Regions from separate parts of the Mesorhizobium sp. IMUNJ 23232 genome, predicted to be linked through region 2. Evidence: predicted binding sites of a transcription regulator. Region 2 holds the regulator's gene; the other holds the start of a gene.
The links. The regulator PhoB, encoded in region 2, activates phosphate uptake and scavenging genes when phosphate is short. The targets are predictions, from matches to a motif close to TGTCATNNANCTGTCAT.
Positions count from the first base shown of each region.

Region 1 (3,404 bases), on a different contig from region 2:
TAGAAACCCCGGCCCTTGATCACCTTGTCGACCATGACCGCCAGCAGCAGCGCCACCGACATGGCGACGAAGGCCGTCGACACCGAGAAGATGACGGTCACCTTCAGCGAGTTCAGGTAATTGGGATCGGCGAGGACCTTTTCGAAATTGGCGAACCAGACGAATTTCGATTTGAGCCCGAACGGGTCTTCCCGAAGCATCGACTGCTGCAGCGCCTGGCCGGCCGGCCAGTAGAAGAACACCAGCGTGATGGCGAGCTGCGGGGCCAGCAGGAGATAGGGCAGGAGTTTGTTGGGGAACGTGATGCGCGGGGTCATGGCACAGCTCCCACCCTCCCCCTTGCGGGTAGGGTCGATCCGCATAGCGGATCGGGGTTGGGGTAACGATCGATCACAGGGCGAAATGTGACAGGGAAAACTGGAGTGAGGGCTGAAAACATGATCAACCCCCACCCCGTCTCAATCGATCCGCTCACGCGGAACGATCTCGCCGACCCTCCCCGCAAGGGGGAGGGTAAAAGCGCGCTCATCAATTCCCCAGCGCTTCCTTGATCGCCGCGTTGCCGCGCGACACGGCGTTGTCGAGCGCCTGCTGGGCGGTCTGCTCGCCGGCCAGCATCTTCTCATACTCCTCGTTCATGATGTCGCGCACCTGCGGCAGGTTCGGCAGGCGGACGCCCTTGGAATTCTCGGTCGGCGCCTTGCCCATCATCTGCTTGATCGGGATTTCGCGCGCCGGGTTCTTTTCGTAGAAACCGTCGGCCTTGGACTTTTCGTAGGCCGCCATCGTTACCGGGAGATAGCCCGACACTTGGTGCAGGCGGGCCTGAATCTCGGTCTTGGACAGGAAGTTGAAGAAGGCCGCGACGCCCTTGTATTCCTCGTCCGACTTGCCGGCGAACACCCAGAGCGAAGCGCCGCCCGGAATGGTGTTCTGCGATTCGGTGTCGTAGGGCAGCATGCCGGTGCCGAAATTCATGCCGGACTTCACGACGTCGCCAAGACCGCCCGACGATTCGGTGAAGATGCCGCATTCGCCGGCCAGGAAGATCTGCTTGGCCTCGGAGGTGCGGCCGCCATATTTGAAGGTCCCGTCCTTGGCGAGATCGGCCAGCGCCTGGAAGTGTTTCACGAAGGGCTCGGCATTGATCTTCAATTCGACATTCGGGCCTGCAATGCCGTTTTCCTGCGTGCCCCACTGGTAATTGTTCCAAGCGGCAAAGTTTTCCGTGTGGATCCAGGTCAGCCAGGTCGAGGTGAAGCCGCAGGGCGCGGCGCCGCTCGCCTTGATCTTCTTGGCGGCGTCCCAGACCTCATTCCAGGTCTTCGGCGGGTTGTCGACGTCAAGGCCGGCCTTCTGGAAGATGTCCTTGTTGTAATAGAGGATCGGCGAGGACGAGTTGTAGGGGAAGGACAGCATGGTGCCGTCGGGCTTCGAATAATAGGAGACGATGCCCGGCAGGTACTGGCTCTTGTCGAACGGCGTGCCGCCCATCGACAGGATCTCGGCGACTGGCTTGATGGCGCCTTCGGCGGCCATCATCGTGCCGGTGCCGGCGTCGAACACCTGCATGATCGCCGGCGGCTGCTTGGCGCGGAAGGCGGCGATGCCGGCGTTCAGCGTCTCGGGATAGGTGCCCTTGAAAACCGGCGTGATCTTGTAGTCGCTTTGGCTCTCGTTGAATTCCTTGGAAAGCGTTTCCACGACCTCGTTGTTGGCGCCAGTCATGGCATGCCACCAGGAGATTTCGGTGACGGCCCAGGAGGCGGTAGTGGAGAGAAGGGTCGCAGCCAATGCGGCCGCCATGCCATAAAGTTTCATCGTTCGCTCCCGTTCTTCGTTGGCGAAGGGTTGAGGTTCGCGAACGGGAGTATCGACTGATTGTGACAGCCGGACAACGATTTTTTCTCGCGAGAGTTTGCCGACTAACTATACCGGCGAGTTGGCCCGATACAGGGCTGCATTCCCTGCCGGTCTCTGCGGATAGCGTTATATTTTCTTGACGCGCTTGCCGGACGCGCGGGCCAGGTCGGCGGCGATCAAATCGTCGCGTCTCATATTCTCTTGGGTTGCGCTCACGGCATGAGTTATGTTTGATTGTATATATCGGTTGTCGTGTCCGACAACCGCATGTCGTCAGTACGCCGGGAACAGGAGAGGTTGTCATGGCCGGACTCAAGGCTGGAGAGATGCGGCTTCTGACGGCCGCCGGGGTTGCGGCGCTCATGCTGGCGGCGGCGCCCGCCGCCTTCGCGGCGGAAAGCCTGACGGTGTTCGCGGCGGCCAGCCTCAAGAACGCGCTCGACAATGTGAATACCGCCTGCGAGGCCGATGTCGGCGAGAAGGCGACCATCTCCTATGCCGCCAGTTCGGCGCTTGCCAAGCAGATCGAGGAGGGCGCGCCGGCCGACGTGTTCATCTCGGCCGACCTCGCCTGGATGAAATACCTGTCCGAGAAGAAGCTGACTAGGACGGACACCGAAGTCCAGTTGCTTGGCAACCGCATCGTGCTCGTCGCGCCGGCCGATTCGACCGCCAGCACCGAGATCGCGCCGAACTTCGACTTGGCGAAACTGGTCGGCGACGGAAAACTCGCCATGGCCAATGTCGATTCGGTGCCGGCCGGCAAATACGGCAAGGCCGCGCTGGAGAAGCTGGGCGTCTGGGCCTCGGTCGAGGGCAAGGTGGCGCAGGCGGAGAATGCGCGCGCCGCATTGGCGCTGGTCTCCACCGGCGAGGCGCCGGTCGGCATCGTCTACCAGACCGACGCGGCCGCCGACAAAAAAGTCAAGATCGTCGGCACCTTCCCGGAGGATTCGCATCCGCCGATCATCTATCCGGTGGCGCAGACCGCCGAATCCAAGGATGCCGAGACGCCGGCCTTCCTGAAGTGCCTGCAATCGGCCAAGGCCAAGGCGCTTTTCGAGGAACAGGGTTTTGCCGTATTGGTGCCGCCGGCCTCGAACTGATTTCGACGGGATATTGAATGGAGTGGCTGCATCTCAGCCCGGATGAGTGGAATGCGGTCCGGCTCTCCATCAAGGTTTCGACCTGGGCGACGGTGGTCGCGCTGCCGTTCGGCATCGCCATCGCCTACGCGCTGGCGCGGCGCGAGTTCTGGGGCAAGTCGATCCTCAACGGTATCGTTCACCTGCCGCTGATTCTGCCGCCGGTGGTCACCGGTTATCTTCTCCTCCTCACCTTCGGCCGGCGTGGTCCGGTGGGCGCTTTCCTCGCCGAGCATTTCGGCATCGTCTTTTCCTTCCGCTGGACCGGTGCTGCGCTTGCCTGCGGTGTCATGGCCTTTCCCTTGATGGTGCGGGCGATCAGGCTCTCCATCGAGGCAGTCGACAAAAAACTGGAGGCGGCGGCCGGCACGCTCGGCGCCAATCCCTTGTGGGTGT
Region 1 is NZ_JBIRCY010000002.1:92,282-95,685, reverse strand. Features, by position in the region: gene ugpA (sn-glycerol-3-phosphate ABC transporter permease UgpA) at 1-317, opposite strand, end outside; gene ugpB (sn-glycerol-3-phosphate ABC transporter substrate-binding protein UgpB) at 529-1,821, opposite strand; gene modA (molybdate ABC transporter substrate-binding protein) at 2,166-2,969, shown strand; gene modB (molybdate ABC transporter permease subunit) at 2,987-3,404, shown strand, end outside.
Region 1: the regulator PhoB is predicted to act here: its motif matches at 1,884-1,900, upstream of ugpB (sn-glycerol-3-phosphate ABC transporter substrate-binding protein UgpB).

Region 2 (3,404 bases):
GACGCACTCGATGCAGCAGGCGGCGCGCGTGTCGCAACGCACCGCCATGTTCCATCTGGGCTACCTGGTCGAGGAAGGGGCGACGGACAAGATGTTCACCAACCCCGACGACAAGCGCACGCAGGACTATATTACCGGCCGCTTCGGCTGATCCGGCTCAAGGAACACGAGAATGCGCGAACATACCGTTGCCTCGTTCGACGAGGATCTGGAACAGATCGACCAGTTGATCCGCGACATGGCCGATCTGTCGAGCTCGATGGTCGGCGATTCGATCCGGGCGCTGCTGCACACCGACACGGCAGCGGCGCAGCGGATCATTTCCGAAGACACCGTCATGGACGCCAAGCAGCGCGAGCTGGATGACCGGGCTATCACCTTGATCGCCAAGCGCCAGCCGATGGCGCAGGATTTGCGCGCCGTGTTGGGCGCCATCCGCATGGCCGGCGACCTCGAGCGCATCGGCGATCTCGCCAAGAATGTAGCCAAGCGCGTTGGCGCGATCGGCGAGGGCGCCACGCCGCGCGGTCTGTCGCACGGCATCGACGACATGGCGACGCTGGTGCTCGCCCAGATCAGCGGTGTGATTGCCGCCTATACCGGACGCAAGCCGGACGAACTCGACAGGCTGCGCGCCGAAGACGAGAAGATCGACCTCAAATACACTTCGGTGTTCCGCGAATTGCTGACCTACATGATGGAAGACCCGCGCAACATCACCACCTGCACGCATCTGCTGTTCTGCGCCAAGAATCTGGAGCGCATCGGCGACCACGTGACCAACATTGCGGAAAACGCCTATTATGTGCTGACCGGCTCGCAGCTTCCGGCGAACCGCCCGAAACTCGACGAGACGGCGACGACCGTCCTCGCCGAATAATTTCAAGCGAGGTGCGATGATCGCTCCGAAGGTCATGGTGGTCGAGGACGAAGAACCGCTCGGCGTCCTCCTCCGCTACAATCTGGAATCGGAAGGTTATCAGGTCGAGGTCGTCATGCGCGGCGACGAGGCTGAGATACGGCTCCAGGAAAACGTGCCGGACCTGCTGGTGCTCGACTGGATGCTGCCGGCCGTCTCCGGCATCGAGCTCTGTCGGCGGCTCAGGATGCGGCCGGAGACCGAGCGGCTGCCTATCATCATGCTGACGGCGCGCGGCGAGGAGAGCGACCGGGTGCGCGGGCTGGCCACCGGCGCCGACGACTATCTGGTAAAACCGTTCTCGACGCCGGAATTCGTGGCGCGGGTGAAAGCGCTGCTGCGGCGCGCCAAGCCGGAGGTGCTGTCCTCGGTGCTGAAGGTCGGCGACATCGTGCTCGACCGCGAATCGCACCGGGTCTACCGCAAGAAGAGCGAGATCAGGCTTGGGCCGACCGAGTTCCGGCTGCTGGAATTCATGATGCGGCATCCCGGCCGGGTATTCTCGCGCGGGCAACTGCTCGACAATGTCTGGGGCGAGACGATCTACATCGACGAGCGCACCGTCGACGTGCATGTCGGACGGCTGCGCAAGGCGGTGAACACCGGCCGCCTGCCTGACGTCATCCGCACCGTGCGCGGCGCCGGCTACTCCATAAGCGAAGAATGATTGCCCATCCCGTCGCGGTTTCGCGGCGGGCGTCATTCTCGCGCAATCTTCTTCCCCGACAGTGCGCGGCGCGCTCCCGGCCGGCATTAGCGTTTTGTTATCCTTAATTCGATACTTTGGCAGGCATGAAGCCTGCGGGAAACCATATGCAAATCCTGTCCAAGAATCGGAACATCGCCGAGATGGACGCCCTCATGGATGCCCAGGACGACCGCAAGACAAAACTCGTCGACCGGCGCGCCATCCAGGAATCGGTTTCGTATCTAAGAAGTCACGGCTTCGACGCCGAAGAGGTCCAGCGCTGCCTGGTGCGGTATTTCTACGTCGACCTCGACCTGCTCAACGAAGCGCTGACGGAACACTAACCGCCTCGGCGGTCTCAGCGAGATCAATGTGGCCGGCTCTGGCCAGGTGTCTTGGCGCTGACATCGACGCCGATATGCGGCGGCGGAGCGCGATGGACCTTCCGGCGTCGTGTAGCCCTTGCGACAGCCTTGTCTTCGCTGCTGTTTTCCTCGACCAGCCGGCGGCCAATTCGATAGGCCACATATCCGGCCAGCGCGGCGGCGGCCAAACCGAAGCGGGTCATTTCATTGTCCTCCGTCTTTTTGGCTTTCCTGAAGATGCATCTGCCGGAACGGGTTCGGCTTCAGCGTCGGGCGCCATGTATTTTGCGGCGAGCCGTGTCGCCACCACCGCCAGACCGAGCCGGACAAGCCATTTGATCATCGAAAAATCTCCATTCGCTCCAGCGGAAACTCGCATGTGCGAGAAGAAGTTCCGGGATGATCGTCCGGCGCTTGGGACTCCCTTCTTGACCTGGCAAAGATTGCCGTGCGACTTTTCTGCCACCCGCGCGTTGAACCAGCCAACGGAGGAAGACCCGATGGCGAAGACAGCGAAGCAAGAAGGCCAGTTGGCGGCAGGCCAGGAACTCGAGGTTAAGCATCTGGCGGAAACGACCGACCTCTCGCCACGCCAGGCGCGCGAACTTCTGAAGCGCCACGGCAACGATTGGGAAAAGATCCGCAAGGAAGCGGAAACGTTCAAGGCCGAGGGGTAAGACATGGCGGGCTTCGAAGGACGCACCGCCGATCCGCCAATCTCGGAGGGAGCCCGCCTTCTTCTTGGTCCAGCCGCGAATTAGGGGCGATAACGGCCGCGAACCGCGCTAAGGACAGCGCGGTTCCTTCACTCGCATACCGAGCCCGATGTCTTCTCAAACCGCGACAGCCGCAAGCCAGCGCTATGCTGCCTTCCGGCACCGCCCGTTCCTCGCCTTCTGGTCGGCACGTTTCCTGGCGACGTTCTCGACCCAGATCGTTTCCGTGGCTGTAAGCTGGCAGGTCTACGACCTGACGAGAGATCCTTATGATCTCGGGCTTGTCGGCATCGTTCAGTTCATCCCATCGCTGCTGCTCGTGCTTGTCACCGGCGCTATTGCTGACCGGTTCGGGCGCCGTTTTGTCATGGGACTGGCGGCAATGCTTGAGGCGGCATGCGCGCTGGCGCTGCTTTTGCTTACGCTCCGTGGATTGAACAGCGTCATGCCTGTTTTCGCGGTGCTAGCCATGTTCGGCGTTGCGCGCGCCTTCTTCGGCCCGGCCGCCGCTTCGCTGGTCGCCAATCTGGTACCGCCCGAGGATTTCGCCAATGCCGTCGCATGGAATTCGTCCGCCTGGCAGACTGCGACGATCGTCGGGCCGGTTGCCGGCGGCCTGCTCTACGGCATTTCGGCCGAGGTAGCCTACGGTTTGGCCACGCTGCTGATGGTGGCCAGCGCGATATTGATTTTCGTCATTCCCAAGCCGGCCCGGC
Region 2 is NZ_JBIRCY010000001.1:77,213-80,616, forward strand. Features, by position in the region: gene pstB (phosphate ABC transporter ATP-binding protein PstB) at 1-151, shown strand, start outside; gene phoU (phosphate signaling complex protein PhoU) at 173-880, shown strand; gene phoB (phosphate regulon transcriptional regulator PhoB) at 897-1,586, shown strand; gene ACH196_RS00425 (hypothetical protein) at 1,733-1,951, shown strand; gene ACH196_RS00430 (hypothetical protein) at 2,044-2,649, shown strand; gene ACH196_RS00435 (MFS transporter) at 2,798-3,404, shown strand, end outside.